4 regions of the Mesorhizobium sp. M9A.F.Ca.ET.002.03.1.2 genome follow, and region 1 is predicted to be linked to each of the others. Evidence: predicted binding sites of a transcription regulator. Region 1 holds the regulator's gene; each other region holds the start of a gene.
What was found. Region 1 encodes PhoB, which activates phosphate uptake and scavenging genes when phosphate is short. Its sites were predicted from a motif close to TGTCATNNANCTGTCAT; they were not measured.

Region 1 (6,067 bases):
CCGTTTTGGCGGCCGGTGGGTTGGATGCCGTGTCGGTCATGAAGTCCTCCCACCGGGTTGCCGTCTGGCGCGGATGCCGGAACACGATGCTATCGGCTTTCCCCAATCATTTGAAGCGGAAGTCATTTGAAGCGGAAAGCCTCTTGAAAAAACGCCGCGACCTGACAGCCGCGGCGTTCGTTTGCTTGCGAAGTGGTCGAGATCAGTTGCAGGCCGCAACGCTGCCGGCGGCGACGCCCGCGCAGACCGCGTCCTTCGTGATCCAGCCGGCGTCGATGACCACGTTGAGATTGTCCTTGGTGATGGCAATCGGCGTCAGGAACAGCGACTTGACGGCATTGCCGCCCGGAGTGGTGAAGTCCGTCACGCCCGCAATGTCGGTCATCTGCTTGCCGTCGGCAAGCTGCGAGGCGATCTCGGCAGCGTTCTTGCCGAGTTCGCGCGCGTCCTTCCACACCGATACGGTCTGTGTGCCGAGCGCGATGCGGTTCAGCGCTGCATGGTCGCCGTCCTGGCCCGACACCGGGACGGATCCGGCCAGGCCCTGCGCCGTCAGCGCGGCGACGACGCCACCGGCGGTGCCGTCATTGGCGGCAACCACCGCATCGACCTTGTTGTCGTTGGCGGTCAGGAACTGTTCCATGTTCTTCTGGGCGTTGGCGGGAAGCCAGCCGTCCGTATAGGCCTCGCCGACATTCTTGATCTTGCCGCTGTCGATGGCATCCTTGAGCACTTCCATAGAGCCGGCGAACAGAAAATCGGCATTCGGATCGGCCCCCGAGCCCTTGATGAAGACGTAATTGCCTTCCGGCGCTGCCTTGAACACTTCGCGGGCCTGCATACGGCCGACTTCCTGATTGTCGAAGGTCAGATAGAAGACATCCTTGTTCTCGATCAGCCGGTCATAGCCGACGACCGGAATGCCTTCGTCCAGCGCCTTCTGCACCGCTGGCCCAATGGCCGAGGCATCCTGCGCAAGGATGATCAGCGCGTTGGCGCCCTGCGAGATCAGGCTCTCGACATCGGTCAACTGCTTGCCGGGATTGGATTGCGCATCGGCGGAAATATACTTGTCGCCGGCGGCCTCGATCGCCGTCTTCATGGCGGCTTCGTCGGTCTTCCAACGCTCTTCCTGGAAGTTCGACCACGAAACGCCAATGACTTTGTCCTTCGCCTGTGCGGCCGACGTGAGCGTCAGCGACATGGCGGCCCCCGCCAGGATGGCGGCTGCGAATCTCTTCATGATATTCCTCCCTGCACCACGTGCGGCGCGACCAAACTGGCCCGAAGGCCGGCACAAAAGGCTCTATTTTTTCGGGCCTCGAAAAAATACTGATCCAACGCCGAAGCGCTGTCAACATCAATTCTGATGGATTTTGATGTCCCACCGGCGTTTTTTCGAGACTCGGAATAAATAATGACAGGGCTGTCGGCTTCTGCCAGTATTTGTCGGACATTGCCGACGGCTTCCGATCCACGAGCTGCCGCGGCGATAGGGAGGAAGCAAAAGAATGTCGGTCGGAATCCGCCACGACGATTTGCGCCGGCGCAACCGGGCGATGGTGATTTCGGCCGTGCGCCGGGCCGGTCATCCGTCGCGGACCGAGATCGCGGCGACCACCGGCCTCAGCCATTCGACCATATCGGCGATCTCTTCCGACCTGATCCAGGAGGGCATCCTGGCCGAGAGCAGGGCAAGCGAGACCGTTTCACTGAAACGCGGCCGGCCGCAGGTCGGCCTCAGCCTCAATCCGGAAGCGGCTGCGGTGCTGACCGTCGTGCTGTCGCTGAATTTCCTTTCGGTCGCCGTCATCGATTATGCCGGGCAAGTGGTCGCCGAGGAACAGCGCCGGCTGGACACGCTGACCATGTCGCGCGACGAGTTGATCGGCGAATGTGTCGCCATCGTCCGCCGCCGGCTCGAGGACCCCGACCTCGATGTCCAAAGCGTCGCCCGCATCGCGCTGGCGATTCAGGGCATCACCGATTCCCATGCGCGCGCCATGCTGTGGTCGCCGATCACACCGCAGACGAACATCGCCTTCGCCGACATTCTGGAAGACGAGTTCGGCATCCCGGCCACCATGGAGAACGACTGCAACATGATGGCCGTGGCGCTGCGCTGGCGCGACCCGGATCGTTACCGTGACGATTTCATCGCCATCCTGCTCTCGCACGGCATCGGTATGGGGCTGGTGCTGAAAGGCGAACTGTTCACCGGCACCCATTCCTCGGGCGGCGAATTCGGCCACATGATCCATCGCCCGGGCGGTGCGCTCTGCCGCTGCGGGCGGCGCGGCTGCGTCGAGGCCTATGCCGGCAACTACGCCATCTGGCGCAACGCAAGGCAGTTGAGCGAGAACGCCGAGCCGGTCGCCGATGTCAGCGACGCCGACATGCGGGCGCTGGCGGCCCGGGCGCGCGAGACGGACGGGCCGGAGCGCGAAGCCTACCGCAAGGCCGGCGAAGCGCTCGGCTTCGGGCTTGGCAGCCTGTTCGCGCTGATCGATCCGGCGCCGGTCGCCATGGTCGGCGCCAGCGCCGCCGCCTTCGACCTGATCGAGCCGGCCCTGCGCGAAGCCATCGCCCAGACCGCCGGCGGCCAGCATTCGGGTTCGATTTCCTTCGATACCGAGCCGAACGAGCTGCCGCTGATCCGCGAAGGCTGCGCCATGCGGGCGCTGAACTTCGTCGACCAGGAGATTTTCGCGCCGGGCGCGAACGGGAAGTCCGGCACGATCAGGAAGGACGTGGCCTGAGTTCGAAAGGCAAGGAACAAAGGCGGATTGCGACTTGGGGATGTGTTGGGATTCAGGCCAGGCCGCGCCGGAGTCGAAGACGGGCTCGAAGCGACCAGACTGGGTGGGTTCCGAGAACGGAACGTTCCGTTCAGGTACGTTAGTATCGGAAGCGCGGGAAGTCGCCGTTCGCAGGCCGGCATCACCTGAATATCAGCACATCCCTAGAGCGGTTCAACTTTTTGATAGAATCGCTGGTCCGCTCTAAGTATTTGTTTTTACGCAATTCCGGACGGAAAACCGCTACGCACTTTTCCTGGAATTGCTCTAGTCTTCCCTGATCGCATAGCCGGCGCCGCGGATGGTGCGGATGACATCGGGCATGCGACCATTGTTGACCGCCTTGCGCAGCCGGCCGACATGGACGTCCACCGTGCGTTCGTCGATGTAGATCGTCTCGCCCCAGACATTGTCGAGCAACTGGCTTCGCGAGAACACCCGCCCCGGGTGCCGCATCATGAATTCGAGCAGCCGGAACTCGGTCGGCCCGAGCCGGATCTCGCTCTTCTTGCGATAGACCCGGTGCGATTCGCGATCGAGCACGATGTCGCCGACCTTGAGAACGCTGGACAGCACTTCCGGCTTGGCGCGACGCAGCAGCGCCTTGACCCTGGCCATGAATTCCGGTGTCGAGAACGGCTTGACCAGATAGTCGTCCGCTCCGGTGGAAAGGCCGCGCACCCGGTCGCTCTCCTCGCCGCGCGCCGTCAGCATGATGATCGGCAGCCGCTCGGTTTCCGGACGCACCCGAAGACGCCGGCAAAGCTCGATGCCGGAAATCGCCGGCACCATCCAATCCAGCACCAGAAGGTCCGGCACGTTCTCCTGCAGCCGGATCTCGGCCTCGTCGCCGCGTGTCACGACCTCGACCTGGTAGCCTTCGGATTCCAGATTGTAGCGGAGGAGGACGCCCAGAGGCTCTTCATCCTCCACCACCATGATGCGCGGCGCGATCATCGGCCGGTTACCCCTGTCATGTCGCCGGCGCCGACATTGTCGTCTCGTCGAGCTTCGGGCGGTCCGCCGGCAATTGCTTCCCGGTCACGACATAGTAGGCGTTTTCGGCAATGTTGGTGACATGATCGCCGATACGCTCGAGATTTTTGGCGCAGAACAGAAGATGCGTGCAGGCGGTTATGTTGCGCGGATCCTCCATCATGTAGGTCAGGAGTTCGCGAAAAACCGCTGTGTATTTCACGTCGATCCTCTCGTCGGCGGCGCGCAGTTCTTTCAACGCATCGGCGTTGCGCGACACATAGTGCTCGACCACGCCGCGGAGCTGATCGAGAACGAGATCCGCCATGGCGTCGATACCGTGCGAGAGATTGCGTGGCGTGGCGCTCTGCCCGACGGCGCTGACCCGCTTGGCTATGTTCTTGGCCAGGTCGCCGATGCGCTCGAGATCGCCCGCCATGCGGATTGCACCGACCACGGCGCGCAGATCCTGCGCCATCGGCTGCCGCTTGGCGATCAGCGTGATCGCACTATCGTCGAGTTCGCGCTGCCGCGCATCCATGATCGTGTCGTCCGAGACGACGCGCTGCGCCATCGCATTGTCTGACGCAAGCAACGCGCGGATCGACGCCGCGACCATCGAAGCGGCGAGCTCGTCCATGTCGCGGAGCAGCCGGTCGATGTGCTCCAATTCCTCGTCGAAAGATGCGACGGTGTGTTCACCCATGATACTGTCCTCGTGTTCGAAATTCGCTGCCGGACCGCTCAACCGAACCGGCCGGTGATGTAGTCCTGGGTGCGTTTGTCGTCGGGGTTGGTGAACATCTTGTCGGTCGCGCCCTCCTCGACCAGATAGCCGAGGTGGAACATAGCCGTGCGCTGCGACACGCGCGCTGCCTGCTGCATCGAATGGGTGACGATGACGATCGTGTAGTTCTGGCGCAGTTCGTCGATCAGTTCCTCGACGCGGGCGGTGGCGATCGGGTCGAGCGCTGAACAGGGCTCGTCCATCAGGATCACCTCCGGCGACACCGCAATGGCGCGCGCGATGCACAGGCGCTGCTGCTGTCCGCCGGAGAGACCAGTGCCCGACTCGAGCAGGCGATCCTTGACCTCGTTGAACAGGCCGGCCTTCTTCAGGCTCGATTCGACGATGCCGTCCAACTCCGCCTTGCCCCTGGCCAGGCCGTGAATGCGTGGACCGTAGGCGACGTTTTCGTAGATCGACTTCGGAAACGGGTTCGGCTTCTGGAACACCATGCCGACGCGAGCTCTGAGCTCGACGACATCGATTTTCGGGTCGTAGATATCCTCGCTGTCAAGCGTAATCTTGCCGCTCACCCGCGCGATGTCGATCGTGTCGTTCATTCTGTTCAGGCAACGCAGGAAGGTCGACTTGCCGCAGCCCGATGGGCCGATCAACGCCGTCACCTGGTTCTCGCGGACATCGAGATCCACGTCGAACAGGGCTCGCTTCTCACCGTAATGAACGGAGACCTTTTCGCCCTTCATCTTGATCGAAAGTTCGTTGGCCCCGCTACTCAGTTTCTGTTCGACGCTGGCTTCCGTCATGATGTTCATTTCCTCTACTCCTTACCAGCGCCGCTCGAAGCGCCTGCGCAGTATCACCGCAATGGCATTCATGATGACCAAAAACAGCAGCAAAATCAAAATCGCCGCCGAAGTCTTCTGCTGGAATCCGGCTTCCGGGAAATCGGCCCACATGAATATCTGCACCGGCAGAATCGTCGCCGGATCGGTGAAGCCGCCGGGAATGTCGACGATGAAGGCGACCATGCCGATCATCAGCAACGGCGCGGTCTCGCCCAGGGCATGCGCCATTCCGAGGATGGTGCCGGTCATGATACCCGGCATCGCCAGCGGCAGGACGTGATGGAATACGGTTTGGACCTTGGACGCTCCGATGCCAAGCGCCGCCTCGCGGATCGACGGCGGCACGGCGCGCAGCGAAGCGCGTGAGGCGATAATGATGATCGGCAGGGTCATCAGCGCCAGCACCATGCCGCCGACCACCGGGGCCGAGCGCGGCAGGCCAAAGAAATTCAGGAATACGGCAAGTCCAAGCAGGCCGAAGACGATCGAAGGCACCGCCGCCAGATTGTTGATGTTCACTTCGATGATCGTCGTCAGCCGGTTCTTGGGCGCAAATTCCTCAAGATAGATCGCCGCCGAAACACCGATCGGGAAGGCGATGGCGAGCGTTACGATCATGGTCAGGAACGATCCGACGACTGCGCCCCAGACACCGGCCAGTTCCGGCTCGCGGCTGGCGCCGCTAAAGAAGAAGATCGAGT
Region 2 (6,067 bases), 1.4 Mb from region 1:
CTCGCGCCGCACGCGGCGCGCCACTTGATGCATCGATTCCGTCAGCGCAGCCGTGAAATCCGCCTCCTCGATCAGGCTGGCGATCAGATCGAGCTGGTCGTAGGGCAGATCCTCCTTCATCAGATCAGCGGTGTAGGCACGGATATCGCGGCTGAGGATGTCGGTTGCGAGATAGTGCTCGCCCGGATCCGACGGCGCCTTCTTGGACGAGCGTGCGATGTCGAGGAACATGGCGCCGGCCTGGAGGTGGCGGGCCGTCTCCTGCTGAACGGCGGGAACGGCCCTGGCAAAATCGCCGGCCAGCTTGCGGTCGAGGAATCTCGGCGTCGAGAAATCCTCCGCGTCCTCGTCATCCGTATGCCCGACACGCGACAGAACCCGCTCGAACACACCGATGAACGGGAATAGCAACAATGTGTTGAAGATGTTGAAGAAGGTCGAATAGACGCCGACCGCGACCGGCACCAGGGGAAAGGTCTCCTTGCCGTCGACGATCACCGGAACGGCGGGGTCGCCGCCGAAGAACTGCATGACCCACGCCAGGATCTCGATGGAGACGAAGAACAGCGGGATGGTGATGCACACGCCGATGATGTTGAACGAGATGTGCGCGTAAGCGGTCCGCTTGGCATTCTTCGAAAGATTGAGCGAAGCCATCCACGAGGTGATCGTGGTGCCGAGATCGGCGCCGAGCGAGAAGGCGACCGCCGTTGTCCAGTCGAGAATGCCGGCGGCGCCAAGTCCCATGACAATGCCGATCGTCGCCGAGGACGAATGGATCATGGCGGTCACACCGGCGGCGATGAACACGCATTTGAGAAGGTTTAGGTAGGAATCGGCCGTCAGCGTTTGCAGCAGGGCCATGACTTCGGGCAGATTGCGAAGCGGGCGCAGGCCGCCGGTCATCAGGTTCAGGCCATAGAAAATCAGCGCGAAGCCCATGCAGGTGAGCGCTATGTTCTTGACCTTTTCGCTTTTGGCGAAGCAGTAGACCAGCGAGAACACGCCGGCCAGGATCAATCCGAGCGGACCGAGCGGCAGAGCGATCAGGCCGTTGCCGAGCGTGGTGCCGATATTGGCGCCCATGATCACGCTGATCGCCGGTCGCAAGGCGATCACGCCGGCATTGACCAGGCCGACGACCATGACGCTCATCGCCGTCGACGACTGGATGACGCCGGTGATCAGCGTTCCCGCCAGCACGCCCTTGATCGGCGTTCCCGCGGCCTTGGCGAGAAAGGCGCGCATCCGGTTGACCGAAAGCGCCTGGATGCCGTTTGCCATGAAATCCAGGCCGAGCATGAAGATGCCCAACCCGCCGATCACCGGCACGAGGATGTCCTTGAAGATATCTATGTCCATGTCACGCAGTCCCCAACAAGCCGCCACCGCGGCGCGATATGACGTTCGGTTCAGTTGCTGCGCGAAGCAGCCCGGCTCAGTTTCCGACGGACCCCTGCCTTGCCCAGTACTGTTCGATCTGGTCGACGAGCGCCTTTGGCAGCGGCACATAGCCGAGCGCGGCGGCGTCGCCCGCGCCCTGTGCGAAAGCGAGCCGGAAAAGGTCGTGCACGCGACGATAGCGATGTTCCGAGCGTCCCGAGACCTGAACGACCGCGAACACCGCCGTGCTGATCGGATAGGCGGCATCTCCGTCCCGGTCGGTCAGCGAGGCGAAGAAATCGGTCGTTTGCGCCCAGTCGATGGACGTTGCGGCAGCCTGAACGCCCTCCGGCTCCGGCTTGACGAACTTGCCGGATTTGTTCTGGATCAGGGCGTAGGAAAGGTTTGCGCGCTGGGCCTGGCCGGATTCGGCATAGGCGATCGCGCCTTTCGTGTCGTGCACGGCTCGAATGAGGTTCAGTGTGCCTTCCGCGTCAGTGCCGAGCGGCCACGAGATCAGCGTATCGGCGCCGTATTTGGCCTTCCACTCCTCGCTGGCCGCCGACAGATACTGCGTGAAGACAAAGGTCGAGCCGGAGCCATCCTTGCGGTGAAGGACGCTGATCCTGAGATCGGGGAGCGTCAGATCCGGATTCACCGCCTTGATCGCGGGATCGGACCATGACTGGATCTTGCCCAGATAGATGTCGGCGAGAAGCGGCCCCGTCAGGCGAAGACTGCCCGGGCCAATGCCGTCGAGATTGATGACGACGGCGATGGCGCCCATCACGATCGGAAACTGCTGGCGGCCGGCTTTCCTGAGTTCGTCGGTGTTGATCGGCGCATCCGTCGCGGCAAAGTCCATGTCCGGCTGATCGAGACGCAGGACGCCGGCGAGCGAGCCGACGATTTCATAGTCAACCTTCCAATCGGGCGAAACATAGTCGCCGCCATCGGCGCGTGCGTTCTCGTAGGCCGCTGCCCATTTGCCGATGATCGGGGCGGCCAGTGTCGATCCGGCGCCGCGAATGGGCTCGGCCTGCGCAGCGGCCCCGATCACCAGGGCAACAGCAAGCGTGATGGCGCCGCCCGATCCCGTTATCTTCGCCCATGCACCCCGCAGTGAAGCAAAGCCGGCTGAAAGCATCATGACGATCCCCCACTATACTGCGCAAACAGGTAGCTACTTTTCAGCCTTGGCAGATATCAACAGTCATCCGTCCGGCGAACGAACGCCGGCCGAGAAACAACATCGCTGATCGTATGAACTTTGGTTAACGATTGGATGACAAGATCTTGTGGGGGCGACTCTTTGTATTCGAATCTTTCCAACCGCCGCACTTACCCTGGAGAATCGTTTGGCAAGCCCGCGCTTCGTGCGTGATCGGCGCGTTGCAGCCCGGCGATCTTGCCAAGGCAAGGCACACCATCCCAGCGCCGATGAATGGTCAGCGTTTCAGGCCTGAGCAGCCAGCCGCCTCTACGCAGCCCCTGCGAAGTCCACGACAATCTTACTTCGCGTCGTGGAAGATGATGCCGACGGTGTGGCGCATGCCGGAGCGAAGCCGACTGACGCCGTGCCTGAGATTGACCCGGTAATTGCCCCTTGCGCCCTGGACCGGGCGATTGTGGACCGCGAAAGCAACCGCGTCGCCAAGGCCGAGCGGCACCACCTCGGCGCGGCTCTGCATACGCGGACGCTGCTCGGTCAGCACGAACTCGCCGCCGGTGAAATCCTTATCCGGTTCGGACAGCAGGATCGCCACCTGCAGCGGGAAGGCAAGATCGCCGTAGAGATCCTGATGCAGGCAGTTGAAGTCGCCGGGACCATATTGCAGCAGCAGCGGCGTCGGCCGCGTCTGGCCCTGGTCGTGGCATTGCTTGAGGAACGCCGCGTGTTCGTCCGGGTAGCGCTGGGCAAGCCCCAAGCGCTCGTTCCAGTCGTTGGCGACCGCGGCGAGGCGCGGATAGAGCGCGGTACGCAGGCCGCCGATCAGCTCCGGCAAGGGATAGCTGAAGTAACGATACTCGCCCTTGCCGAAGCCGTGCCGCGCCATATGGACATGGCTGCGGAAATGGCTTTCGTCCGGATAGAGCGTCGCGATCTGCCTGCACTCCTGCGGCGTCAGCAGCTTTTCCATCACCGCGCAGCCATAGCCGCTCATCTCCCCGGCCAACGCCTGCCAATCATATCCGGCGACGCGCGCCCGTGCCGATCGGACCGCTGCTTTCGAACCTATCGAATGGATGGTCATGGCTTTGCCTCCTCCGGCTTCGCGGGCTCCTGCCATAAGATGGGTGAGAAACGGGTGCAAACCACCCGTTTCCTGCCAATCGGGTTGCGAAGCTGCCGATCTCGCCATTGCGCCGCTGCGCGCGACGCATCATGGATTTCGGCAAAATCGAGCCCATATCCCTAGTATGGAGCTTTGAGCGTGAAACTCGCGCATGCAGCCCTGCTTGCGGCGGCTTTCGTGGCCGTCATGGTCGTTTGCCCTTCTTTCCTAGCCGGAGAAGCGAGCGGCCAGGACAGGATTGCGCTGCGCGTCGAGATAGACGGCGCCATCGGTCCGGCGAGCGCCAGGCAGTTCAATGAAGCGCTGGCGGTCGCCACGGAGCGAAACGCCGAGGTTCTCATCCTGCAGATGAACACGCCCGGCGGGTTGGCCACCTCGATGCGCGAGATGATCGCCGACATCCTCGCCTCGCCGGTGCCCGTCATCGGCCATGTCGCGCCCGCCGGCGGGCATGCGGCAAGCGCCGGAACCTACATCCTCTACGCGACCCATGTGGCGGCGATGGCGCCCGGCACCAATCTGGGTGCGGCAACGCCCGTCGAGCTTGGCGGACCGCTGCCATCCTTTCCCGGCGACGGCGACGACAAGAACGACGGCACAGGCTCAGAGGCGGGCAAGGACGAGAAGAACGCCACCGGACCGCCGCCGGGCGATGCGATGACGGCCAAGGCGACGAACGACGCGGTTGCCTTGATCCGCAGCCTGGCTGAACTGCGCGGGCGCAATGCCGATTGGGGTGAAAAGGCCGTGCGCGAGGCGGCCAGCCTGTCGGCCAATGCGGCGCTGCGGGAGCATGTCGTCGATTTCGTCGCCCGCGACACGACCGAACTGCTTCGGCTGGCCGACGGCCGGACGGTGGAAGTGGCCGGCAGGAAAGAGGTGTTGGCGACGAAAGGGCTGCCGGTCGAAACGCTGGAGCCCGGCTGGCTCATCCGGCTTCTCGCCGTCATCACGGATCCCAACATCGCCGTCATCCTGATGCTGATCGGCGTCTATGGTCTCGTCTTCGAGTTCACGAGCCCGGGCGCGGTCGCGCCCGGTGTGATCGGCACGATCTGCCTCTTGCTCGGGCTCTATGCGCTCAATTTCCTGCCGATCAACTATGCCGGCCTTGCCTTGATGCTGCTTGGCATCATCTTCCTGGTCGTCGAGGCCTTCAACCCCACCGTGGTCCTTGGGCTGGGAGGCGTGACTGCGTTTCTGCTGGGCGCTGCCATGCTGCTCAAGACCGAGGGGCCCGGCTTCGAGATGTCATGGACCGTCATGGGCATCGCCGCCGCCCTGACGCTTGGCCTGGCGCTCCTGACCGGCAGCTATCTCTGGGCCGCGCGCAGGAACGCTCCGCGTGTTGGCGCACAGGCCATGCAGGGGTTGCCGGCCAAGGTCCTCGACTGGGAGGGCAGCGAGGGCCACGTGCTTGCCCGGGGCGAGCGCTGGCGGGCAAAAGCCGACGAACCGCTTGCATTGGGCGACAGCGTCGAGGTGACCGATGTCAGGGATCTCGTGCTGACGATACGGCGCCGCGATGCGCGAAGCAAAGGAGCAAGGCAATGATCACCGCGTATGTGGCCTATCTGGTACTCGCGCTTGTCGTGCTCATGTTCCTTGCCGCGGCCATTCGCATCCTGCGGGAATATCAGCGTGGCGTCGTCTTCACGCTCGGCCGCTTCACCGGGGTCAAGGGGCCTGGCCTGATCATCCTCATCCCCTTCGTGCAGCAGATGGTGAAGGTCGATCTGCGGGTGGTGGTCCAGGACGTGCCGCCGCAGGACGTGATCTCGCGTGACAACGTCTCGGTGAAGGTCAACGCGGTGCTGTATTTTCGCATCGTCGATGCCGAGCGGGCGGTCATCCAGGTCGAGGACTTCATGGCCGCGACCAACCAGCTGGCACAGACCACGTTGCGCTCGGTGCTCGGCAAGCATGAGCTCGATGAAATGCTGGCCGAACGTGACAGGCTCAACAGCGACATCCAGGAGATCCTCGATCAGCGAACCGATGCCTGGGGCATCAAGGTCTCCGATGTCGAGATCAAGCATGTCGACCTCAACGAGAACATGATCCGCGCCATCGCCAAGCAGGCCGAGGCCGAACGGCTGCGGCGCGCGAAGGTGATCAACGCCGACGGCGAACAGCAGGCGGCGGCAAAACTCGTCGAGGCCGGCAAGATGCTGGCCGAGGAACCGCAGGCCATGCAGCTGCGCTACTTCGAGGCTCTCCATGACATCGCCGGTGAGCGCTCGTCGACAGTCGTGTTCCCGCTGCCGGTGGATCTGCTCAGCCAGTTCCTGAAACAGCAGGCTGGGAAGTGAGGGCGCCCTTTGCGATTGGCGAAAGCAGAGACGACATCCCCCCTCATCCCCGCCTTCGCTAATCGCCAATGTGCA
Region 3 (6,067 bases), 3.1 Mb from region 1:
TGTTGACCCGGTAGGTGAGGGACTTCAGTCCCCAGTTCTCGACCCGGCCGACGGACCCGCCATTGGCGGAGATGACACCCTTGTACTGTTCGACAAGCGCATCGACCTGCTGCTGCGAGAGGTCCTGCCGGGCAAGAAACACATGTTCGTAAAGAGCCATATTGTTCTTTGCCTTTCTTCGTTTCTCTCCCGGTTCCCGGCGGCAAAAGCCTCTGCAACTTCTCTGACCCGCTAGTCCCGAAGGGGGCGGGGAAGAAAGGAGCATGACGAGACGGTCGAGAGCGGAGACACGGGAGGCGGAAGCGCTTCTGGCCCCACACGAAGGTTTTCGAAAAAACCTTCGGCCCTCCGTTCAGCCCCCAGCAAGGACCGGCAGATTGCGGGCGTCTATACAGCAATTTGGCCGCAAGGCAAGCGCAAGCGGAAAACCCGCCGCTGCAAGGACGACATGTCGCGCCACGGTAGGGTCAGCTTGTATGGGGGACGAGCTTGTTGACCGTTTCCGGGAAGAAATCGGGCGCTGCACGGCGCTTGCCGAACATCATGTCGTACTGCAACAGACGGAAATCGCGGATGGCCGGATCGATTTTCTTCTGCCGCGCCCAGTCGGGCGTGTCCTCACCCGTCGGCGTCAGCAATAAATTGCGGTCGACAACGCGGTAGCGCTCGCGCATTTGGCCGAGAAAGCCGGTGTAATAGGGGTGGCTGATCCCGGCCGTGGTCAGAATATGGTAGGGCAGGAAGGCCGGGCTCACCGCACCCATGTCCTCGGTCGGGCCGGTGCGGTTCGACCATACGATCAGCGGCGTCTGATGATGCAGCAGCATCTGGTCAGCCGGCTCCTTGCGCGGCGCGACATTGTCCTTGAGGAAGCCGGTCTCGACATAGACCGGACCGAGCGGTGGCAGATGGTCGCCGAAGAAGGCGATGACCGTCGGCCGTTTGCGGTTCTTCGCCCATTCGACAAGGCGCCCGAGGCCCTTGTCGGCGTCGGACGCCCCCTCTGAGAAGCTCAGCAGCGAGTCCTTCGCCCACTGGCTGGTCGACGCCTGCACCTTGTGGGTCGGATTGTAGTAGCGATACGGCTCATAGGGTCCGTGGTTCTGCAGGCTGACCGCGAAGAAGAAGAACGGATCGTCAGTGGCGTCGGCTTCGCGGATGATCTCGTCGGTCATCGCCGCATCCGAGGCCAGCGGTCCGCGCTTTTCGAGGTATGGCATGTTTTCTTCCGACTTGAAGTCGTCGAAGCCGAAATCCTTATAGACCGGCGTGCGGTTCCAGAACCAGTTCGTGCCCGGATGGATGGCGCGCGTCTCATAGCCCTGGCTCTTCAGGAACGTCGCCATCGACGGCACCGGCGCGCGGACATATTGCTGGTAGGGGATGCTGCCGGCCGGCAGGAAGGCGTTGGAAAAGCCCGTCAGCGCCTCGAATTCGACATTGGCGGTCATGCCGCCGAATTCGGGCGAGAACATGTAGCCCGAACGCAGCGCTCGCACATTGGGAATCGGGTCGGGCGTGATGGCGACGCCGGGCAGTTCGGTCGGATCCCAGAAGGATTCGCTCATGACGATGATGATGTCGGGCTTCTCCGCCGGTACCGAGGCCGTCACATCAGGCCTGTCGATCGCCGCGATCGACTTGTCGGAATAGCCGGCAGGCGCCGAGACATGGGCCATCGGCACGTTGAGCGCGAAGGCGAGCGCGAAGCCGTTGGAGGCGTAGTTTTCCTTCTGGTCCCACATGATCGGGATGATCTGCAACCGGTCGCGGGTCCATGAGAAGGTCGCGTAATCCATGATCGAGACGAAGAAGGCGAGCAACGGCACGGTCAATGTCAGCCGGGCAAGGCGGCCCTTGTGGCTGAGTGCCGGCACCCGGCGGCGCCACTGGCGCCAGCCATAGACGAGCAGCGACAGCCCGCCGACGACACCGACCGCTATGGCGAGGGCGGTTCCCGGGCGATCGCGCACCAGAAGCGGCATTAGCGCCACGATCTGGCGTGAATACAAGAAATCGGTCGGATAGAGCGGATCGCCAAGATAAAGCGATTTCTGATGGCCGACAAAGGCCAGCGCCAGCGTCAGCGGCGCGACGATCACGAGGCTCTGGTGACTGCGGCCCAGCACGGCATCGAGGCCGATGAGGATCAGCGCGAAGATGATGATGGTGGTCCAGCCCGGCTTGAACGGCTGCAGGAAGAAGGTGACGGTGCCGGCAAAGTCGCCGCGTACGATCAGTTCGATTGCAAACACCAGGATGGCGGCAGCAAGCAGGCTGACAAGGCCATAACGGATTACAGGCCATTTCCGGCCCGGCAGATAGCCGGTGGCCGGATCGCCTTCCAGAAACTGTGGCGCGGGCTTGCCTGCGCCTTTCCTAGTTCTTGTCACCTTACAATTCCCCCGACCGTACACAAAAGCGTCATTGAACTGTCATCGATCTGTCACGAAAAGCTAGCGCCTGTGGCTAAAATAAGAAGAGCCAGCAAACGAATCGTGAGCGATTTTCATCAGGAGTGATCGACAAAAAGCCTTTGGGAATAGGCACTCGGCCGGTGGTTCCGAGTCGGAGCGGGCCAGAGGTAGGCCTATAGCGGACTTGACTTGCCCGCCCGCCTTGCGTCACAGGCAGGAAAAATCAGCCGCTTGGGAGCATACATGGCCGTCGCATTCACCTTTCCGGGACAGGGCAGCCAGGCTGTCGGCATGGGCAAGGACCTCGCCGACGCCTTTCCGGAATCGCGGAAGATCTTCGAAGAGGTCGACCACGCGCTTGGCGAAAACCTGTCGAAGCTGATCTGGGAAGGGCCGGAAGAGACGCTGACGCTGACCGCCAATGCCCAGCCGGCGCTGATGGCTGTGTCGCTTGCCGCGATCCGGGCGCTGGAATCGCGCGGCTTCTCGCTGAAGGACAAGATTGCCTATGTCGCCGGCCATTCGCTCGGCGAATATTCGGCACTTGCCGCCGCCGGTTTCGTTTCGGTCGCCGATGCCGCCCGGCTCTTGCGTATCCGCGGCAATGCCATGCAGGCGGCAGTGCCAGCCGGCGAAGGCGCCATGGCGGCGATCATCGGGCTGGAACAGGCCGATGTCGAGGCCGCCTGCGCTGAAGCGGCCAAGGGATCGGCCAAGGGATCGGTTTGCCAGATCGCCAACGACAATGGCGGTGGCCAGCTGGTAATCTCCGGCGCGAGGGCGGCGGTCGAACTGGCGGCGAAGCTGTGCACGGAAAAGGGCGCCAAGCGGGCGTTGATGTTGCAGGTTTCGGCGCCTTTCCATTCGGCGCTGATGGCACCGGCGGCCGAGGTCATGCGCGAGGCGCTGGTCGGGGTGACGAAGAACGCGCCGTTCGTGCCCGTGGTCTCCAACGTGTCGGTTGCCCCGTCCAGCGATCCTGACGCAATCGCCCGCCGCTTGGTCGAACAGGTTACCGGCCGCGTGCGCTGGCGCGAAACGGTGGAATGGTTCGGCGCGAACGGCGTTGCGACGATTTACGAGGTAGGCGCCGGCAAGGTGCTGTCGGGACTGGCGAGGCGTATCAACCGCGACATCGCCACCGGCGCCGTCGGCACGCCGGCCGATGTCGAGGCGACGCTGGCGGCGCTTGCATAATCAACTGGCGATTTGACCCCGCCCATGTGAAGGGTGTTCTCTGAGATTGGGAGACAAGAATGTTCGAATTGACCGGCCGCAAGGCGCTCGTCACAGGCGCATCGGGAGGCATCGGCGAGGCGATCGCCCGGGTGCTGCACGCGCAGGGCGCCGTCGTCGGCTTGCACGGCACCCGCGTCGAAAAGCTGGAAACGCTGGCATCCGAGCTCGGCGACCGGGTTAAGCTGTTCCCGGCCAACCTTTCCAATCGCGACGACGTCAAGGCGCTCGGCCAGAAGGCCGAGGCCGATCTCGAAGGCGTCGACATTCTCGTCAACAACGCCGGCATCACCAAGGACGGGCTGTTCGTGCGCATGGCGGACGCCGACTGGGATACGGTGATCGAGGTCAATCTGACCGCGGTGTTTCGGCTGACCCGCGAACTCACCCACCCGATGATGCGGCGCCGGCACGGCCGCATCATCAACATCACCTCGGTGGTCGGTGTTACCGGCAATCCCGGCCAGACCAATTACTGCGCCTCCAAGGCCGGCATGATCGGTTTTTCCAAATCGCTGGCGCAAGAGATCGCCACCCGCAACATCACCGTCAACTGTGTCGCTCCGGGCTTCATCGAATCGGCGATGACCGACAAGCTCAACGACAAGCAGAAAGAGGCGATCATGGCCGCGATTCCGACACGGCGCATGGGCACCACCGCCGAAGTCGCTTCCGCTGTCGCCTACCTCGCTTCCAACGAAGCTGCTTATGTCACCGGCCAGACCATCCATGTGAATGGCGGCATGGCGATGATTTGACAGTTGCGGGAAAACACCCCTTTTCGCCTTGGACCCAAGCCGATTTTCGTGTAATGCGGCCCGCAACCCGGCGGTTCGGGCAAAAACCGGTCCGGCGCCGTTGCGTTTCCGGCAGGACCATCTTTCAGCTTGATTAGCGGCATTCTGCCCGCTAACGAAGACAGACAACCAAAAGACGAGGATGCCCAAATGAGTGACACCGCAGAGCGCGTCAAGAAGATCGTTATCGAGCACCTTGGCGTTGACGCCGACAAGGTGACGGAGCAGGCGAGCTTCATCGATGATCTGGGCGCGGACAGCCTCGACACGGTCGAACTCGTCATGGCGTTCGAAGAAGAATTCGGCGTCGAGATTCCGGATGATGCAGCCGAAACCATCCTGACCGTTGGCGATGCAGTGAAGTACATCGACAAGGCTTCGGCCTGACGTCATCTGCAGTCATTTCCGGGGAGGACCTGCGATGAGGCGTGTCGTCGTCACGGGCCTTGGGCTGCTTTCGCCGTTCGGCATGGGCTTCGAGCATAGCTGGAAGGAGCTTCTGACCGGCCGCAGCGCAGCCAAGCGCATCACCGAGTTCGAAGTGGAGGATCTTGCCTGCAAGATCGCTCACGTTGTTCCGCGCGGCAACGGCGAGAACGCCACCTTCAATCCCGAGGCCGTTCTCGAGCCGAAGGAACTGCGCAAGATCGGCGACTTCATCCTTTACGGGATCGCGGCCGCCGACGAAGCCCTGAAGGATTCGGGATGGGCGCCGAAGACGCATGAGGAGCAGTGCGCCACCGGCGTGCTGATCGGCTCGGGCATCGGCGGCATCGAAGGCATCGCCGAGAACGCGATGATCCTGAAGGAGCGCGGTCCGCGCCGCATCAGCCCGTTCTTCATCCCCGGCCAGATCATCAACCTCGTCTCCGGCCAGGTCTCGATCCGGCATGGGCTGAAAGGCCCCAACCATGCCGTCGTCACCGCTTGTTCCACCGGCGCGCATGCCATCGGCGATGCCGCCCGGCTGATCATGTGGGGCGACGCCGACGTGATGGTCGCGGGCGGCACCGAAGCGCCGGTGACGCGGTTGTCGGTCGCTGGTTTCGCCGCTTGCCGGGCGCTGTCCACCGAGCGTAACGACGCCCCGCAAACGGCCTCGCGTCCCTATGACCGCGACCGGGACGGCTTCGTCATGGGCGAGGGCGCCGGCGTCGTCATTCTGGAGGAGCTGGAACACGCCAAGGCGCGCGGCGCCAAGATTTATGCCGAGGTCACCGGTTACGGCCTGACCGGCGATGCCTATCACATCACAGCGCCGGCCGAGGATGGCGACGGCGCCTTCCGCTGCATGGTAGCGGCGCTGAATCGGGCCAAGCTGACGCCCGCAGACGTCGACTACATCAACGCGCACGGCACCTCGACCATGGCCGACACGATCGAGCTCGGCGCTGTCGAGCGGCTGGTCGGCAACGCTGCGTCGAAAATATCGATGTCGTCGACCAAATCGTCGATAGGCCATCTTCTTGGCGCGGCGGGCGCCGCCGAGGCGATCTTTTCGATCCTCGCCATTCGCGACAACATCGCGCCGGCCACCATCAATCTCGACAATCCGGAGCGCGAAACGGCGATCGACCTGGTGCCGCACAAGCCGCGCGCCCGCCAGGTCGACGTGGC
Region 4 (6,067 bases), 640 kb from region 1:
TCGTCGGGAAAGATGGTGCGCTTGTCCTCGGCAAAGGAAAACCCTTTCTTCAAGAGCCAGCGCTCGGAGTAGCGCACGGTTTCGTTGCGCTTTCCGGAAAAGTCGTGGGCGGGCAGGAGCAGCCGCGTATCGACACCGAGACGATTGACCCGGTATCCGAGTCCAGCCAGAACGCGCGCCGTCTGCTCGCCGATCTGCACGAACCAGGGGTTGCCGGCACTTTCGACGAAACGCCTGATGTAGCCGGGCCTGTCGGGCGGGCGAACCACCGGATCGCCGAGCGCGAAATGCTGCTTCATCTTGGTGCCGAAGGCGATGTAGCCATCGGCATCGCCGAAATAGGATAGGCTGCGCTGGACGGCGGTCGAATAGGCGAGCGAAAAATCGCCGTGCCGGCGGACCAGCGCCAAGCGCTCGATATGCGTCAGCTCCTGCCGGGGGACCTTGGGCGCGGCGCCTTCGAGCAGGCGATCGAAATGGATGCGCAAGGAGGGCATGATCGAGATTCCGCGTGCCGCGCTTCGGTATTAAGAATACCCGCCAGCCCGCGGGCTCCGAATCAATCGCTTTGGGCGGTCTGATTGTCGATCATATCGCGCATGTGCCCAACAGAACGCAACCGGCGCGGTGAACACCGATGAATTGGCGGCAGCGATACTTGAGCGGGAGCATAAAACCTGACAATTGGGCATAAAAAAGGAGGGGCTTCGGTCGAGCCGAACCCCTCCTTCACGATTATCGGCGTGCGCCTTAGAGCGACATGGACTCTAGACCGCGATCTTGCCGCCGCCCTGTTTGGTGATGGCGACGACCGACGGCCGCACCGGCATATCGGGTTTGAAGTCGGGCCAGCGGGTCGACAAGTCCTCATAATAGGAGGGACGGCCAAAAGCCTCCCAGTCTTCGCCGCCGTCGGCCGGATGCTGGACGGCGACGAAGGCGGTCTGGTCGTCCGGCGCGAACAGCGGACCGCACATTTCGGCGCCGATCGGTACGCGGAAGAACAGCTTCGAGGTGGCTCGCGCCGGTCCTTCCGTATCGACCGCCCACAGGCCGTCGGTGCGGCCGGTGGCTTTCGGACCCTGGCCGTCGGTGGCGACCCAGAGACGGCCGGCCGAATCGACGGCGCAATTGTCCGGCATGCCGAACCAGCCGTTGGCGCTGGTTGCCGTCGAGAAGGTGGCGCCGACCTCAGCCACCGAAGGATCGCCGCATTTCAGGAGCACTTCCCACTTGCCCTTGGTGGCGGTGAAATCGCCACCGTCCTCAACGATCTCGATGATGTGGCCGAAGGCGTTTTCGGCGCGCGGGTTGGCGGCGTCGACCTGGTCGGCCTTGCGCTTCGAATTGTTGGTCAGCATGACATAGACCTTGCCATTGGCGGCATTGGGCTGGATGTCCTCGGGGCGGTCCATCTTGGTGGCGCCAAGCAGATCGGCGGCACGGCGCGTTTCGATCAACACGTCGGCTTGGCTGGCAAAGCCGTTTTCGGCGGTCAACGGGCCCTGGCCGTGAGCCAGCGGTAGCCATTCAAGCGTACCGTCCTCGGCGAATTTGGCGACGTAGAGCGTGCCGTCGTCGAGAAGATCCATGTTGGCGGTGCGATCATCGGGGTTGAACGTGCCTGTAGTGACGAACTTGTAGACATAGTCGAAGCGCTCGTCGTCGCCGAGATAGAAGACGACCCGGCCATCCCCGGCGACGATCGATTCGGCGCCCTCGTGCTTGAAGCGGCCCATAGCGGTGCGCTTCTTTGGCATCGAGGTCGGATCGTCGACGTCGACCTCGACGATCCAGCCGAAGCGGTTGGGCTCGTTCGGTTCTTTGCCGATGTCGAAACGGTCGTAATGCGCCGCCCATTCATAGGAGCCTTCAGGAATGCCCAGGCGCTTGTTATTGGCCGCTTCCTTGTGGCCTTCCGGCAGCTCGCCCGAGAAATAGCCATGGATGTTTTCCTCGGCCATGACATAGGTGCCCCACGGCGTGACGCCGCCGGCGCAATTATTGACGGTGCCGATGACTTTCGTCCCTGTCGGGTCCGCACTGGTCTTGACGCGGTCGTGGCCGGCGACCGGGCCGGACAGCGCCATCTCGGTATTGGAGGTGATGCGGCGGTTGAGCTTGCCGTCGCGCACCACTTGCCATTTGCCTGATACCTTGCGGATCTCGACGATGGTGCCGCCATGCGCGGCCATCTCGACATCGACCTGTTCCTTGCTCAGCGGCGCCTGCTTGGCCTCGCCCTCGACGATGGTGACGAGGCCCGGGAACATCAGATGCGGGTTGGTGTATTCGTGGTTGACCACCAGCAGGCCATGCTCGGCCGATCCGTCGAGCGGAATATAGCCGACATAGTCGTTGTTGTAGCCGAATTGTTTGGCCTGGGCGTCCGACGACTGTTTTGTCGGATCGAATTCCGGCGAATCGGCAAACAGCGGATCGCCCCAGCGCAACAGCACGTCGGCGTCGTACCCGGCGGCGACATGGTGCTTGTCATCGATGCCCGCCTCGACCTCGTCGAAGGTGAAGGCCGAGCCGCCGCCGGCGCGGGCATCGTCGGCGAGGATCAGCGCGAGCGGGCTGACGGTAACGGCGATGGCGGTTGCCGCGAGCGATCCCTGCAGGAAGCCACGGCGCGAGAAACGCGCGGCGATGATCTCACCCATCGTGCGGTTGTCGGTACGATTGGCTCCTGGCCCATCGTTTTCCTCAAGCAGGCTGGTGCGGAAATGGGCGTTTGGGGAAAGATGTCCGGTCATGGGCTTGCCTCTGGCTTCTTCGGGATGGCTGGAGCGTGCTGCCTATCCGACCGCGTATCGCCAGCAGATCACAGTTTGATGACGTTGCCGGCCAATTTCCACCTCCGATTCGTGTCCTTGATCAGCCCGCTTGACCGCGACCGACGCTTCGGAAACAAGATCTGCGGCAGGCGCGGCAAAGGCCGCATCAGGAGGGGTGAAAAGTGAGTTTCTGGGGACTGTGCAGCTCGGCATTTCGACAGTGATCTTCCTGCTGGCGGCGACGGCGGCGAAGCAATGGGGACTGGCGCCAAGCTTCGGCAAGATCGCGCTCACGCTGGTGCTCTATTCGCTGGGCAATCTGGTCATGCTGAGGCTGATCCGGGAATTCGGCATGTCGGTGTCGTTCAGCCTGTCGGCGGTGATTCAGCTGGTGTCGGTGAACGCGGTGGCACTGGCTTTCTTCGGCGAGCGCGTCAACGCCTTGCAGGCGACCGGCATTGTGCTCGCTGTCGCGGCAGTAGCGCTGATCACGCTCGGTCCCTATCTGCAAAGACTGTAGTTGCGCATGATCCCAAGATCGAAATCGATTTTCTTGGGGTCATGGCACAAGAATCAAAGCGCTACAGCGTCCTTTTGCATGTCCAAAAAGGATGCGCGGCGTTAGGGGACGATCGGCTCGATGAAGAACCCGCTGCTCAACTGGATCGAATTCCCGGTGTTGCTGGCCGGGCTGGTCATTGCCGGCGGGTTGTGGGGGTTCGAGGAGCTGATGGAGGCGGCGCTAGCCACCACCCCGCACGCCTTCGATACCGAAATCCTGCTCGCCTTCCGCGAAGCCGGCCAGCCCGACAATCCGGTCGGCCCGGCGTGGCTGGAAGGGGCGATGCGCGACATCACCAGTCTCGGCAGCGTCAGCGTGCTCGGGCTAATCACAGTGGCAGTGACCGTCTATCTGCTCCTGATCCGCAGGCAGGGAACAGCGCTTCTCATCTTCGTGGCGGTGGCGGGTGGTCAGGCTCTGTCGAGCCTGCTGAAAGCCGGTATCGACCGGCCGCGCCCGGAGCTCGTCTCGCATCTCGCCGACGTGGCGTCGCTCTCCTTCCCGAGCGGCCATGCCATGCTGTCGGCGGTGACCTATCTCACGCTGGGCAGCATGGCGGCGCGCTTCCTGCCTGGGCGGACGACGAAGATCTATGTGCTGGCACTTGCCGTGCTTACGACAGTGCTGGTCGGCATCAGCCGCATCTATCTCGGCGTTCATTGGCCGTCCGACGTGCTGGCCGGGTGGTGCGCCGGCTTCGCCTGGGCGATGCTGTGCTGGCTCGCCGCACGGACGCTACAGCGACGGCGCGGGCAGGGAGATGACGCCTGAACCGACGGGAGAGCTTCGGCTCAGAACAGCGATCCGTCCGCGATCTGATCGCCGGCCGTGGGGCAGGCTAGCGATCAGGCATTTCTCAGTCGAGCGTCAGCGCCGCCACCTCGCCCTCGCTCATCAACGGCACGAAGATCCTTTCGCCGTCGGTGCCGATGTCGGCGCTGCCCGGCTTGAGATGCGCAACCACCTCGGGCGTGCCGCCGTCCTTGTAGCGATAGAGCGTGCCGGTCATGTAGGCGGTGGCGTAGATGCTGTCGCCGTTGGCGATGACGCCGTCGAGGTCGGCAAATTTTTGCGCGCCGGGCAGCGGCGTGACCGCCTTCGTGGCGAGATCGACTGCAAGCAGGCCGCCCGGCTCGGCGGTGCTGAAGTCTGATTTGATGCCCTTGCCCCAGGACGCGACGATCAACCGGCCGCCATCGGCGAAAATGCCATTGGGCGAAGCAAGTGTCGCATCTCTGACGAACAGTTCCGGCTTGTCGCCATCGATGCGGTAGATCGCATCGGCCAGCATGTCGGTGACATAGACTTTGCCGGAAGCGTCTGCGGTCACGTCGTTGAGGAAGACGGCATTCGGTACGTCGATGGTCGAGACGAGCTTGCCGCTGGCGAGATCGACGACGCGGATTTTCGTGATGTCTGCGACATAAAGCTTGCCGCCGGAGATCGCCATGCCTTTGGGCGCATCCATACGCCCGGTCCAGTGCCGGGTGATCGTCTTGCCATCCGGGGACAGCACCGACAAATAGCCGTTGCCGTCGGCCTCGAGAGGATTGCCGATGATGTTGGAGACGATGATGCGGTTGTTGGCTGCGTCGAAGAGCGCCGATTCAGGCTGTTCGAGACCGGAGGCGCGCCAGATTTCGCCGGCCTGGGCAGCGGGCAGCGACACGGCACCGACGATGGCGAGGAATGTCGAGGTGATGAAAGTCTTCATGGCTATAGTCTCCTGCGTGGTGGCGAAGAGCTAGGCAATTCGATACTTTTCTGGAAGGTCGATTGCATCTAGTATCGAATATCGATACCAAATCGCGCGAACGAGGTGCATCCCATGAACGGCCTGATCTTCGAGGCGCTGAAGCGGACGCTGAAGGCCAAAGGCGTCAGCTATCGTGTGCTTGCCGAGCGCATGGGCGTTTCCGAGCCGACGGTGAAGCGTATGTTTCACGAACGCAACTGCAAACTCGACCGGCTGATGGAGATCTGCACCGCTGCCGGCGTCGAGCTGGAAAACGTGCTCGGCTCGATGAACAGGGGGCCTGGCCCCGTCAATCACATCGCGCCGGAGATCGAACGCAAGCTCGCCGGTCGGCCGGCGCTGCTCTTCATCTTCGTCATGCTTTCCGAAAAATTCACGCCCGAAGGCATCATGCGCTCACAAGGGTTGAGCGAGGCTTCGATGTTCCTCTATCTGCGTGACCTGGAGGAACTGGGCCTAGTCGCGCTCGGCCGTGGCCTGTCGGCCCGGCTACTGGTCGAGACGCCCATCCAGTGGAATTTCGAAGGGCCGCTCAGGCCGCTTTTCGAGATGACCAACAAGAATTTCGTCGGCTGGGCGATCACGCATCTGGAGCGTGAGGCGACGTTCGTCAGCTTCTCCAGGCGGATGCGGCCGGAGACGGCGGAAATGGTGAGGCGCGAGGCGGAGGAACTGGCGGACCGCGCCAAGCTGCTTGCCCATCACGACCAGCACACGACGCCCGAAGACGGGCTGGTCGGTTACAAATGGACTTTTGCTTTTGGTGCAACGCCGTTCCCAGTGATCATGCCGATCGGGCCGCATCCACGCGATGCCGGCGCGCAAGCGAATGACCGGTCCGCTGCCGCCGCGAAGGGACGACACCCGCTGCTAGCATAGACGAGCTACTATTCGGTGACCTTGGTCTCCGCACCGGCAGCCTTGTCGCCCCAAATCATCTGCCGGTAGTCGAACCCGTATTCCAGCGTC

Region 2: a site for PhoB is predicted at 2,658-2,674, ahead of pstS (phosphate ABC transporter substrate-binding protein PstS). Genes of this name have one in related genera too.
Region 3: a site for PhoB is predicted at 2,434-2,450, ahead of EJ066_RS19095 (LTA synthase family protein). Genes of this name have one in related genera too.
Region 4: a site for PhoB is predicted at 2,827-2,843, ahead of EJ066_RS07615 (PhoX family phosphatase). Genes of this name have one in related genera too.

The regions. Positions count from the first base shown of each region.
Region 1 covers NZ_CP034443.1:874,036-880,102, forward strand. The annotation lists gene EJ066_RS04360 (sugar ABC transporter permease) at 1-40, opposite strand, end outside; gene xylF (D-xylose ABC transporter substrate-binding protein) at 203-1,243, opposite strand; gene EJ066_RS04370 (ROK family protein) at 1,512-2,759, shown strand; gene phoB (phosphate regulon transcriptional regulator PhoB) at 3,066-3,755, opposite strand; gene phoU (phosphate signaling complex protein PhoU) at 3,772-4,479, opposite strand; gene pstB (phosphate ABC transporter ATP-binding protein PstB) at 4,518-5,333, opposite strand; gene pstA (phosphate ABC transporter permease PstA) at 5,346-6,067, opposite strand, start outside.
Region 2 covers NZ_CP034443.1:5,852,015-5,858,081, forward strand. The annotation lists gene EJ066_RS28470 (Na/Pi symporter) at 1-1,362, opposite strand, end outside; gene pstS (phosphate ABC transporter substrate-binding protein PstS) at 1,439-2,533, opposite strand; gene EJ066_RS28480 (2OG-Fe(II) oxygenase) at 2,895-3,638, opposite strand; gene EJ066_RS28485 (nodulation protein NfeD) at 3,867-5,234, shown strand; gene EJ066_RS28490 (slipin family protein) at 5,231-5,992, shown strand.
Region 3 covers NZ_CP034443.1:3,986,646-3,992,712, forward strand. The annotation lists gene rpsF (30S ribosomal protein S6) at 1-160, opposite strand, end outside; gene EJ066_RS19095 (LTA synthase family protein) at 468-2,393, opposite strand; gene fabD (ACP S-malonyltransferase) at 2,661-3,614, shown strand; gene fabG (3-oxoacyl-[acyl-carrier-protein] reductase) at 3,674-4,411, shown strand; gene EJ066_RS19110 (acyl carrier protein) at 4,601-4,837, shown strand; gene fabF (beta-ketoacyl-ACP synthase II) at 4,872-6,067, shown strand, end outside.
Region 4 covers NZ_CP034443.1:1,509,375-1,515,441, reverse strand. The annotation lists gene EJ066_RS07620 (phosphatidylglycerol lysyltransferase domain-containing protein) at 1-497, opposite strand, end outside; gene EJ066_RS07615 (PhoX family phosphatase) at 768-2,759, opposite strand; gene EJ066_RS07610 (hypothetical protein) at 2,956-3,300, shown strand; gene EJ066_RS07605 (phosphatase PAP2 family protein) at 3,421-4,113, shown strand; gene EJ066_RS07600 (SMP-30/gluconolactonase/LRE family protein) at 4,199-5,056, opposite strand; gene EJ066_RS07595 (helix-turn-helix transcriptional regulator) at 5,171-5,977, shown strand; gene EJ066_RS07590 (YiiX/YebB-like N1pC/P60 family cysteine hydrolase) at 5,986-6,067, opposite strand, start outside.